3 regions of the Lacticaseibacillus rhamnosus genome follow, and region 2 is predicted to be linked to each of the others. Evidence: predicted binding sites of a transcription regulator. Region 2 holds the regulator's gene; each other region holds the start of a gene.

The links. Region 2 encodes LexA, which represses DNA repair genes until DNA is damaged. Its sites were predicted from a motif close to CNAACANNTGTTNG; they were not measured.
Region 1: EL173_RS14595 (glycoside hydrolase domain-containing protein) is a predicted target of LexA. The motif match lies at 2,431-2,444, and genes of this name have one in related genera.
Region 3: EL173_RS05585 (Y-family DNA polymerase) is a predicted target of LexA. The motif match lies at 2,351-2,364, and genes of this name have one in related genera.

The regions. Positions count from the first base shown of each region.
Region 1 is NZ_LR134331.1:2,896,859-2,901,166, forward strand. Features, by position in the region: gene EL173_RS14590 (hypothetical protein) at 1-285, shown strand, start outside; gene EL173_RS14595 (glycoside hydrolase domain-containing protein) at 271-2,376, opposite strand; lysine riboswitch at 2,599-2,772, shown strand; gene EL173_RS14600 (ABC transporter permease subunit) at 2,870-4,308, shown strand, end outside.
Region 2 is NZ_LR134331.1:714,463-718,770, forward strand. Features, by position in the region: gene EL173_RS03540 (hypothetical protein) at 17-496, opposite strand; gene EL173_RS03545 (AI-2E family transporter) at 489-1,655, opposite strand; gene EL173_RS03550 (hypothetical protein) at 2,101-2,295, shown strand; gene lexA (transcriptional repressor LexA) at 2,690-3,316, shown strand; gene EL173_RS03565 (hypothetical protein) at 3,437-3,910, opposite strand; gene EL173_RS03570 (AEC family transporter) at 3,921-4,308, opposite strand, start outside.
Region 3 is NZ_LR134331.1:1,068,063-1,072,370, reverse strand. Features, by position in the region: gene EL173_RS05600 (SGNH/GDSL hydrolase family protein) at 1-757, shown strand, start outside; gene EL173_RS05595 (zinc-ribbon domain-containing protein) at 761-1,945, shown strand; gene EL173_RS05590 (hypothetical protein) at 2,058-2,240, shown strand; gene EL173_RS05585 (Y-family DNA polymerase) at 2,390-3,697, shown strand; gene EL173_RS05580 (hypothetical protein) at 3,675-4,022, shown strand; gene EL173_RS05575 (hypothetical protein) at 4,213-4,308, opposite strand, start outside.

The DNA.
Region 1 (4,308 bases), 810 kb from region 2:
TTAATTGGAATCATCAGTTTGATCCTAGCCCAGCTAACTGATCAGCAAAAAATGATACGCCAAATTAAGGCGTATCATCAACAGAAATACAAACTAAAATTTTGTGATTTCTTTGATTCTGCTAAACCAAGTGCAAGCATCCGCCGAAATCAGGCCAACATAGTCGGATTATTATTTCTACTAGCAATGCTTTTTTGCATTTTCATGTTTTTCAATTCAGTAAATTATTCTCCTCTTTCAACTTCCCGTATCACACCAACCTATCTTTTGTTAGGCAAACACTAAAATAAGCGCCCCGCCAACAATCACCGCTGTCGCGACCAAACTTGTTGCCGCCGAAAGATAGTTTGTTCCCATATTTCCAGCTAAATCTAAGGAAAAACCTGTTGAAAACACTGGACGCTCGGCGACCTTAACCTCAGGATGATTCTGCCAATAGATAGGCATAAATTTGATCTTCCAGTTAACCGCAATATTCACATCAACATTTGAAAGCTTTTTAGCTTTGATAACGTTTACGGTGATATCTAACTCTACTGTCCCAATTTGGTCTGTTTTAATTGAGTAGTCGATTGACCCTTGCGAAATCTTTGCCCCCACTTGTATTACCTTCGACTGATCAATTACAGCTTGATAACTGGTTGCATCTTTAATGTTTCCAAAATTCGACTCGAATTTTTTCTGCAATGCTACACTATCCAGTTTGCCATCTTTAATACCAATAGGGCCGTTCCCAGCCGTAAAATCTACTGACCAAGTAGCGATTACACCTGGGCTCGGCATTGGAAACATGTAATCTTTGCCTGCTGAGAAATTTACCAAATCGTCAATCAAGCCATTCATCAAGTCATTAGCAACAACTACTTTTGCTGAGTCCGGTAAGGCACCAGGCGTGAATGTCTTCGTGCCCGGATCACTAATTTTGACATCCGTTGCAACCTGATCAATTGGAATGTCACCAATGCTGTACTCAATAAATTGATCGAAGCTCCAGTTTAACGGCATTGCATAACCTAAATTACCTGAATAGCCCGTTGACATATCGGATACGAAACAGCGCACCGCATATCCCGCTTTTAAGACATGTGCACAAACATTTCGCGTGCCATAGATTCCAGCACGAAAGCCTGATTTGGCAAGCCCTGAATTGACACCCCGCATATAAGCGACCACAGTTGCCTCAATATCGCCTTCCAGAATGTCAACATCACAAGCAAAGTAGATAATAGTGCTATTAGGAAAGCCAAGAACTCGTGCAGTTGAAGCAACCGTCATTGCATCAAGCACACCTTGAGTTTCGGTGAAATATTTAATGTCGGCGCCGCCATCTTGATAGATTGGAAAAATGCTCATACCGCCATCGGTAATTGATTTAATCTCAGACGCAGTCAAATTCTTAGGAGTAAAAGCATTCCCTACTGCCCCCTTTAGGTATCGCCCGACAATGCTGAAACCATATTTACGTAACAATGCAACATCAGAACTCGTCAGTTGCTTAGATGTGTCACAAGCGATTGAATCGCGTGTTGTATCACCATTGCTAGTTAATAGGCCCTTAATAACCCGATTACCAGCGATTCTTCCTGTGGTTGGTTCCAGGTTCATCATTGTGCTAAAGGCAGCCACTGCATCGCCAACTGCACTGGTGAATTGGCCATTAGTCGGAATGTCTGTGAAACCATTTACTAACAGACCGTATTGTAGGATGCGAACGGCGTCAGTATCTGTTGATCCCTCAGATAAAACAGGGCAATTGTCAATTGTCTTCTGCCCATAGATACCATTTGCAACATCAGCAGCCATCCCTTCAGCTCTTTGCAATGCATAAATCAAAGCTGTGTTAGTGTCACGTTGATAGATGCCATCGCAAGGTAGAATGCCAATGTTATTACTGAACCGTCCATTAAGATATTGCTGCATTGACCGAACCTTCTCCGATCCCCCAGTAACCAAGGTAAATGCAGCCATATCGAACAATGCCGCCATAAGATTAACTGTAACTACGCCATTTGCGGTAATACCCGCATTCTGCTGTAGTGTTTTGAAAGCTTGCTCTGTTGCATCAGAAAAGTCCTGATTAAAGTCGCTACCAGGATTGATGCCTTTACACCAGAAGGCGCCTTGAATGAGCTGGGCGATATTGCCCTTATAACCGGGCTTCAAACTGCCTACCACCGAAGCTAATGCTGTCTTGGTTGCATCGCCAAATCCTTCACCAATAGCGCTAATACCAATTTCATGTTGTAGCCCCATCCGCAAACTATAAATAGTGGGCCATCCAGTTTGTCCGTTCTCGGGCGCTGTCGTGAAACCAGAAACACTGCTATACGTTTTATTAAGCCATTTTTGAACGGCTAGTACCGCTTCATCTGCCATTTTAAAAATCTCTTTTACAAATTTTAAGGTGACACGTCTGTCATCGAATTAAACAGAACACACGTTCGATTTAATTCTACTGCGGAGACTTCTTTTTGTCCAAACTTTTCTTAAATAAACTTCTGATCGCACAAAAACCAAGTTAGCGATTACGATTACTCCACAAAAATTGACATTCCGTTCCCGTTCCGCTACACTCGTTTTTGACATTTAAATACACCACCAAGAAATAGAGGTTGCGGTGGGCAACGAAAACTGGGGAGTGCCGAGTCATGTTGAACCAGTCGTAAGTGCCGCCGCCGAAATGTTGAATCGTATTCGGACGATTCGCATTGGGCCATGGGCGCATAACCCATGGACTGTCGAAGCTGGTTGCTTCGGGGCGCTATGATTCTGGTTCATGACTAAAATCGATGGAATCGACCTTTATTGCGGTATCAATAAAGGTCGATTTTTTGGTTCCAGCTCTATTTCCCACTACAAGAAGGGAGAAATGTCACTTATGAGAAAACATTGGGTTGCGCGTTTAGGCGTGCTAGGGTTCGCATTGAGCCTCCTGCTTGGCAGTTTTGCCGCAACACCTGTCAGTGCTGCCAGCGATGACAACACGTTTAAAGTCGGAATGGAGGCCGGCTATGCACCGTTCAACTGGACGCAAACAACGAGTGCCAACAATGCGGTTAAGATTCAAGGCAGCCAAGAATACGCAAACGGGTACGATGTTCAAATTGCCCGCAAAGTTGCCAAGGCGTTGCACAAGAAGGTTGTGGTGGTCAAAACATCATGGGATGGTCTGCCGCCTGCATTAACTTCTGGCAAAATCGATGCCATTATTGCCGGCATGTCGCCAACGCCAGATCGTCGCAAAACCATCGATTTCAGTAATCCGTACTATATTTCCAACCTGACGATGGTCGTCCGCAAAGATAGTAAATATGCCAAAGCCAAAAGTATTGCCGATTTCAAAGGCGCCAAGATTACTGCCCAACTGAGCACCTATCACTATCAGGCGATTAATCAAATCAAAGGCGTTGTCAAGGAACCGGCGATGAACGATTTTCCAGCCATGCGCGTGGCCTTGGAATCCGGCACGATTGATGGCTATGTTTCCGAAGTACCAGAAGGGATTACTGCCGAACGTGCGAATCCGAATCTGATGTATATCCATTTTGCCAAGGGTCAGGGTTTTAAAACCGATGCCAGTGATACTAACTTAGCGATCGGCCTGCGAAAAAATGATCCTAATAAGGCCAAGATTAATGAGTTGCTTGCTACGATCTCTACAAAAGAACGGGCACGGTTGATGAACGAAGCCGTTGATAATCAGCCGTCAACCGAAAAAAGCGGCAACTGGTTCATGGCGATTATGAAACAGTATGGTCCCATGCTATTGCGCGGTACCGGCATGACGCTGCTGATTTCTTTGGTCGGGACACTTGTTGGCTTTATCATCGGTTTGCTGGTCGGTATTATTCGAACCACGCCAAAGCCAAAGAAACTGGGTCAGCGTGGGTTACGGGCCGTGATCAACTGGCTGCTGTCCGTTTATATTGAAGTCTTCCGTGGTACGCCAATGATCGTTCAGGCAGCGGTTTTGTACTATGGTGCGGCTCAAGCCTGGCATCTGAACATGGATCGGACAACCGCGGCGTTATTGATCGTCTCAATTAACACGGGTGCTTATATTTCCGAAATTATCCGTGGCGGTATTATCTCCGTTGATGAAGGTCAGTTTGAAGCAGCCAATGCGCTTGGCATGACCCATCTGCAAACCATGATGAAGGTGATTCTACCGCAAGCGGTACGCAACTCCCTGCCCGCGGTCACCAACGAATTTATCGTTAACATTAAGGATACTTCAGTGTTATCCGTCATCTCGGTTTCCGAACTGTTCTTCAGCGGCGAAACGATTGCCGGACAAAGCTTCCAGTT
Region 2 (4,308 bases):
CTTTTACGTATGCGTGCTAGTTCATACGCTGGACGGTTACAGGAACCGTTTTTGGCAGTACTTTTGACAGTTCGGTTAACAGGTTTTGAAGACTGGCCTGAAATGTCAGGCGGACCATCCGGCGTTTGCTAAGGGCAAATACGGCAACAACCCATTCCTGGCCATTTGGAAGGCTTACCGGTGTCAAGGTGATACTGGACATGTGCGTGTATGGAATCACGCGCGCCAGTAAACCGTTGGCGATCAGGCGAGTAGGGGCCAGTCCGCCAGTCCCTGCCATAATGGATAGCACCAAAAAGATCGAGATGAAAATAATATACGGCATGTTGTTGACTCGGGTTGTCATAAACCAAAAGCCAAGCAGCACGGCCCAGATAAGCTGAGATACTGCATATCGGGAAGTAAATTGGATCTTACTTTGCCAAAAAAGATAGTAGCCAGCTAGGCCAATTAAAACGATGTCCAGTCCGATCAATAACACATTAAAACTATTCATGAGGTACTCCTTTTTGGTCAACTTCATCTGTGGGGTGATCTGATTCGTACAAACCAGAAACCTGCTGATACCAGCTAAAGAATCGCGTGACGACAATTTTCAAAACGGCAAAGCCAGGGATGCCGAGAATGACCCCGACCAAGCCAAAGAGATTGCCGGCTGTGAGCAGGACAACCACAATGGTAATGGGATGAAGTTCAAGTTTGCTGCCCATAACCAGCGGCGAAATCAATTGCGTTTCGATCAACCATTCAATAAAGAAGACGACAATCACGGCGAGAATCATGCGTGGAGAAGTTAACGCGCCCATGATTAGCGGTGGGATCATCGCAAGGGCCGAGCCGAAATAAGGGATCAGATTCAACGGGCAAGCCAACAAGCCGAAAATCAAACCGTAACGCAATCCGATAACCGAATAGCCGATCATGAACATCACCGCAACGCATAATGCGACCGTGATCTGGCCTTGCACGTATGAACCGACTTTTTCATTCATTTCATGGAGCATTTGCTTAACCGAGCGGCGCAGTTTCGTTGGTACAATCTGCAAGATCATCGGCGTGAACTTATCGCCATCTTTTAGCATAAAGAAGAGGATGATGGGCGCAGTGGAAATTGTGACGACCACATTGCCGACAATGCCAATCAGATTCTGCAGCTGTGAAATGGTGCCAGTCACAAAGGCACCTTGTTTACCCGTGAAGAAAGTCTGGACTTCATTGGCAATTTCGTTGAGATCATGTTGCGACAGGATGTTCTGTTTGTCATTTAAATCATCTAACCATTTGCCGATTTCGGTAAATATTTGCGGAGCGGAATCAACGATACTGGTGATTTGATTGCTGACAGCAGGAATAAACCGTAATAAGCCCCAGACCAGCAGGCTAATCAATACAATGAACAGCAATCCGATTGCCAAGCCCCGATGCAACCCGGCTTTTTCAAGGCGGTTGATAATCGGAACGGTGAGATAGAAGAGAATGCCGGCAAAAATAAATGGCGGCGCAATAATCCCTAGAAAATCAACGACTGGTTGAAAGACCCAAGCAATTTTGGTAAAGACAAAAATGACTAGCAGGGCCAAAAGCAAATCAACTAGCAGAATCATGAACTTACTATTAACAAAGCGGCGATAGAGCCACGAGTCGGTACGTTTCAAAGGCGATCCTCCTCTAATAACGGTAAAGGTTATATTCCGGTCACAGCACGCCAAAGCGGTCAGACAGTCACAAAAGCCCTTACAAAACAAACGTAGGGCTGGCAAGTTAACCTTGTCAGTAACCGACAGCTGAAGTCGTCACTTTAGCGCTGATTTTAAGCACAAAAATCAAGTACACCTTGTATAACAATGATACTCGACTGAGTAGCATTTTTCGAGGATGGGTTCCGTGAAATGTCAAGAACGTGTAATTGCAGTCGTTACATAAAATTTACAAAAACACGCTGAAATCGTTACAAATATTATAAAAGCCTAAACAAAGGCGCTTAATGTAAATTTTACATATACAAAAGCTTTACAAATCAAAAAAATCAGGTATGATAAAGTCACAACCAAAACGGTGAGTCAATGTCGGTTCATCCGATACGGAGAGGAGTGACCCCATATGAGCATACTTCGGGGCGCTAAATGGACATTAATAACTCTGACCCTGGTCGCAACTTTGCTATTGTTTAGTAACTATGCGACGGCCGGCATCTTGTTGATGGCTCTAGATATTTTCTTAAGCTTCTTCTATGCAGTCATCAAGAGCAGATGTGATCGGCGTCAGATGCATAAGATGCCATTATTGCATAACTAATTGATGAAACAATCCACAGCCATGACGACTGTGGATTTTTTGTGAGCGCGAGCCGGCGCGGTTAGAAGTCGGAGTGTAAGTGGCCTTAAGCGTGATGGCCAAGACCGGGCCATTGCGCTTAAGGTCCTTACACGCAGACTTCTGCGCCGGGGAGCGCGTTATAGAAAGCAGGATAAAACCATCGAATTGCCCACCCAAGCATGCTTTGTCCTTGCATTGGGGAGCGGCGCGGTCCATACGCAAATAAAAAGCGTTAATGGCCTTAATATTGAGGCAAAAAGATATTTTGTTGCGCCTAACGACAGTTTTTTCAAATGAAACAGCAAAAACAATTGCAAACGTCCGTTCGTATTGGTATGCTGAGTGTAACAAAAGAGAACGAGGCGGTGAGCGGATGCCAACACAAGCAAGTCAGAAACGTTGGAAACAGATTTTACAAACAATCTATGAAGCGATCGAGGATCATGGGTACCCGCCCACGGTTCGCGAAATCGGTAAATCGGTCGGACTCAGCTCTTCCAGTACGGTCGCGGCTTACTTGGAGAAGTTGCTGGCGGCTGGCTTGATTGCCAAAGATCCGTCTAAACCGCGGACTATTGAAGTCACGACAGCAGGGCTTGATTTTATTGGGGTTCAGGCACAAGGAATCCCTATTGTCGGAACGGTTGCTGCAGGGGTTCCCATTACGGCGATTGAAAATATTGATGATTATTTTCCTGTCCCTGACGATCTTCCGTATTCCGCCGATGAATTGTTTATGCTTCGGGTCCAAGGCAGTTCGATGATTAAGATCGGCATTTTAGACGGCGATCAGATTATTGTCAAGAAACAAAATGATGCCGAAAATGGCCAGATTGTCGTTGCGATGACCGAAGAGGATGAGGCAACGGTTAAACGCTTTTACAAAGAAAAGCATGGCGTTCGTCTGCATCCGGAAAATGATGATATGGATGATATGTACTTCCCAAGTGTCACGATTCTCGGAATTGTCGTTAGTTTATATCGGCCGGCGCTTGTGTAATCAGCTCATAATTCAGTAGGACGAATCGCCCTCACATCAAAAAGACATTTACCAGCTACTTTATCGAAGTGGTGGTAAATGTCTTTTTGATTATGTACCCTGATGTCAACGTTGCAAATATCAAGGTTGGGCGAGGCGATCAAGGTCGTCTTGCGGTACCTTTTTGTAAACAGGTCCATTTGGAAGTTGCTTGAGTTGACCTTTTTTGGTGAGTTGGAATTGCAAAGTAGAACTGGCCGCTTGTGGTTGCGCTTTACCCGTGAAGGTGAAAACTCGACTTTTTAATGTAAGCTGAGCGGCAAAAATTCCCTGATCGGTACTTTCAAAAACGCCGCCTTGGTTGGCTAAGGTTTCAAGATAGTAGCCGCTGGTTGAGGACGTGACCCGGATGGCCTTTTTGCGATTATCGACTTGGACGAACGCGTGGCCGACAAGTGTACTTAAAGTGGCTTTGGGAACGGTCTTTTTAGTGGGCTTGACGTGGCTGGTGACGGTGCTGGCCGCTGGCTGTTTGGATGTAGACTTGCTTGCCGGGGTTGTGGAAGAGCAGCCGCTTAGCAAGATTAAGATGGTAAGAAATATCAGCTTTTTCATTTCCGAGCTCCTAGTGAATAAATTGGATGCAGGTCATAACGATAGGAATCACGATCATTGATAGCAAGGTGGTTTCTGTGACCATGATGGCAGCATAATCAGCATCGGCGTCATAGAGTTTGGCCACAACCGGTGCATTGGTCATGACCGGCATGCAGGACTGGAGAATAAAGATTTGTTTCATCAAGGTCGGAACCGGAGCAAAAGCAACCAATGCGGTCATGAGTAGCGGCGCAAAAAGAAAGCGGCCACTAAAGATACCCCAGGCTTCCTTGCTGAGCCGCAACTGCCGCCAGCCAGCCGTATGCAACGCAATACCGATAAAAAACATGGATCCAGGTACCGTTAAGTCACCAACATATGTCAGATCCGCCATTAGAAACTCCGGGAGCTTGATG
Region 3 (4,308 bases), 350 kb from region 2:
TGTTTTACTATTGTTGCTAGCGGCTGGCTGTGGGGTTTCGCGGCAAGCTGCTAAGTCAAGCCGCTCCTCTGCGCCAGTTCGCAGTCGGCAGGCCAGCGCCGCTTCAACGCCGCCGCGCCCGACCCGACTGGCGCAATTGAAGGCCAAAAGCAAAACACAGTTAGTTTATGCTCCTTTTGGCGACAGTCTTTCAGTTGGCCTTTTTGCCGATAAAAAAGCCACTCGTTTTACATCGCTTTTTGCCCGGCAGCTGGCCCGATTAACCAGCAAAACCGTCACCGAGGCCGGCATTGCGGAAGTGGGAAAAACGGCTACTAACTTGGGCGTCCCCGCTTTACCGCAACTCATTGCTCAGCATCCGGATGTGATCACTATTGAGTTTGGCACCAATGACGCTGTCGGTGGCGCAACCCCAACTGCGCTCGCTGCCTATCAACAAGCACTGACAACCATTGTCACCACGTTGCAAAAAGAAACCTCGGCACAACTGATCCTCATGACAACCTGGTCACCAAATCAAGGGCCCTACGTTAATGCCGACTTGAAATTCGATGCCGTTGTTAAAGCAGTGGGGCAAACCTACCAGGTACCGGTCGTTGACTTGGCAACCATCTGGCAAGGTCATGATGATGTCACCGGACCGGCTGGCACTGTCATTCCGGATTTCACTGCCAATGGCCCCCGGGATACGTTCCACCCTAATCAACGCGGCCATGATCAAATTGCTGCTCAACTCATTAAAACTTTGGAGGAATGATACATGCAAACACCGTTAAGATTCTGCCCTAACTGTGGGCAACCGATTAAACCGGACGATGACTTTTGCCCAAACTGCGGCTTTGATTTACGGTCAGCCCGCCTGCAAGCGCAGCAAACAAGCGAAAACGAAGCGTCCACGCCGCAACCGCCAACGACCCCTGCATCAACAACTGCAGCAGCCCCAGCGCCAACCCGACATACGCCGCACTCACATCGGCGCTGGCCATGGATTGTCGGCATTGTCGTCATCTTAATAGCCGGTTGTGCCTATTTAGCCGGCGCCGCCTATTATAGTCAAGACCGGCAAGTTGCCGAGCTTGCCGAAGAAATGACAAGCGGCGATGCTGATGATATGGCGGAAGTTGCCGTTGCCAGCGATGGAACGCCTTTGCATGAAGATGACCTCAAACCACTGGCCCAACTCATTGAGGATCGCCATTATCGCAGCCTTTTAAATACCATGATTCGGGCTAAGTCCACCAGCGGCATGGTACAGGTGGTCAAGCGAGGTCAGGAAATGCTGTTTTTCCCGAAGTATAAATTCAAGCTTGGAACCACCGCGGTAACCGTGAAGACTAACCTTAAAAACGCAGCGTTAACGCTGAATCATACGCCGGTGCAAGCTGCCAATCATAATGGTCAATACACGATCAACAATCAACTTCCGGGCCGCTATACCCTTAAACTCAGCGGCACGCATGACGGTGCTACTAAAGATTTCACCCGTGACGTGATCGTTCCCCTGAAAGGCCAAGCCGCTGCACTCACTTTAGACGCAGCAGCTGCCTCGTCCAACACCGCCTCGTCATCGTCACAGGCTTCACAAACAAGTCGTGACACTGATGACGACGATGATGATGACTATGACGACAATGGCGTGACCAAAACCAACCGCACCTACCCATCTGACACTTCAAAACGCAACGATAATCACTCAACCAGCGGCATTGTTGGCCGGTGGGAATCCGGCGATCGGGCAACGTTCAATTTCAATAGCGATGGCACATACACAGCAACTAACAACAACACCCCAAGCAACGGTACTTGGGAGGTGGTTTACCGCGATGATAATATTTTAAACATCAAATTCACGAAACCAGATGGCACCAGCGTGGTTGAACCATTTGCACTCGATGATGGCGACTTAATCGAAACCAACCTCAAGATCAAATGGGAGCGTGATTGATTCACGTTTCGATCATGCTGAACGACGGTGTTGCCTGCAGCTTAACTTGGCTATTAAGTTCGTGGTGCTATACTAATGGCAGAAGTTAACATTCAATAGCAGGAGGCGAAGTATGATGTTATCGGAAAAATGGCGGCCTTTAATCGTTACTTTGAGTGTTATCGCAGCAATCTTTACCGCCTTATTCGTTTTAGCATTCGTTACCCACGGCTGGACAGCCATTGCCCCTGATACCATGATGCACGGTTTTACATCTTGGGCTTCATCCTGGCATATGGGTGGCTGCATGCGTTAGTCAGTTAATAGTTTCAACCGATAAACTTTTGATCCACGGTGTCTTTTTTCAGGCAGCGTGGATTTTTTATTTGCGCATTGTCAACGTAAGCAGAAAATAACTTGCCTTTGCAAACATACGTTCGTATAATAGCCACAGAGGTGATTGATATGCGCTATGACTATTCGCATGAACCGCATCGCGTCATTTTTTTGATCGACAACAAGTCCTTCTATGCATCGGTTGAAAGCATCGAGCGTGGACTTGATCCACTCAAAACCGTCCTCGTGGTGATGTCCGAACAGGAAAATACGAACGGCGGTTTAATTTTAGCCACATCGCCAATGGCCAAAAAAATGTATGGTCTCAAGAGTAACGTCAGCCGGCAACGCGATTTACCTAATGAACCACATTTAATTGTCGTGCCCCCGCGTATGAACCTTTACATTAAGAAGAATCTGGCTATCAATGACATTTTTCGTCAGTTCGTTGCCGATGAAGATTTATGGCCATACTCGATTGACGAATCCATTCTCGATTTAACCCATACTTGGCGACTTTTTGGCAAGACACCACGCGCCGTTGCCAAGTTAATTCAGGCAACGGTTCACCAACAGCTCGGTTTACGCACCACTGTCGGTATGGGTGAGAATCCAGTCCAGGCCAAGATAGCACTGGATGTATACGCCAAGCACAATTCCGATTTACTCGGCGAAATTACATATGCAACGGTGCCTGAAACTATCTGGCGAATCAAGAATATGACGGATGTCTGGAGCATCGGTCACCGTACCGCCGCACATCTAGCACGAATGGGCATCACAAGTATGTATGAACTTGCTCACGCCAATCCGTACGCCTTAAAACAAGAGCTGGGCATTCTTGGCACGCAGCTTTTTGCGACCGCATGGGGCATTGATCGCACCAAGATTAGTCAGCGGATCGTCACGCGCCAGCCAAGTATCGGTAATTCTCAAGTGCTGCCACGCGATTATCGTAATCAGTTCGAAATCGAAATTGTGATTAAGGAAATCGGCGAACAAGTGGCCGCCCGCTTGCGTCATCACCGCAAACGGGCCGGTGAAATCACACTTGGAATTGGCTTTTCATACGCTGAGAGCCAAGCAGACGGTCGCACTGGGTTTTCACAAGCTAAACGAATGCTGCCAACGAATCGCGACTCAGATATCGTGACGACTTTACGCGAAATTTTTCGCGATAACTGGCATGGCGAAGTCGTTCGTAATGTAGCAGTCTACACCTCCCGCTTGGCCCCGGACACCGGCGAACAACTCAATTTTTTTGAACCGATCGATCAGCAAATCAAGGCAACAAACCTGGAACGAACGCTTGATGCGATCCGCAATCGATTCGGCTTTAAAGCACTCGTCTACGCCAAAAGCGCCATGCACGGCGGTACCGCCATTCAGCGCGCATCACTTGTAGGAGGCCATAATGGTGGCAATAGCTATGACTAACGATCTCAAGATTATCATGGAACGATTGACCCCGTTATTTAAACGGCGCCGGAAAACACGGTACTGGATTTCACTTGTCAACCAGACCTACACGCCGGCATTTAACTTCTTTTTTAACATCCAACCAAAAGATCAACGCCTGCGTTCCATCCCCTTGCACAGCCTGCACAACTATGATCTGGCGCAATTAGAGCTTTTTATCGGCTTACTGCGGCAACAGACCCGCCTAACCATTGAATTCATCGGTTTCGAGGAACTGCGCTGGCCGCGAACCAATCGGCTCATTCAACGACGCCCACGTGCAGACGAAACGTGGCCCAATTAAGCGATCCGACACTTTTTATCATGCCGATTGGTAACGGTGCCAAGGTTTAGTGCTTCGTTTTACTGAACCCATTAGCTGAAAAAAGACCTTAGCGCAACTGAAATTGTTAAACGCTAAGGCCAATTTTTTAAACATGCTATTTCCGGTTTCGAGAACATCCCAAAACGGTGAACTTACCTTCGATTATTTGTTAATAAGCAATGGTATATGAATGACGTTTATCTAAGACAAAAGCCTCTGCCATCTCCGGACCGTGTTGCGCGAGAATCTGGTCTGCCAGATACGC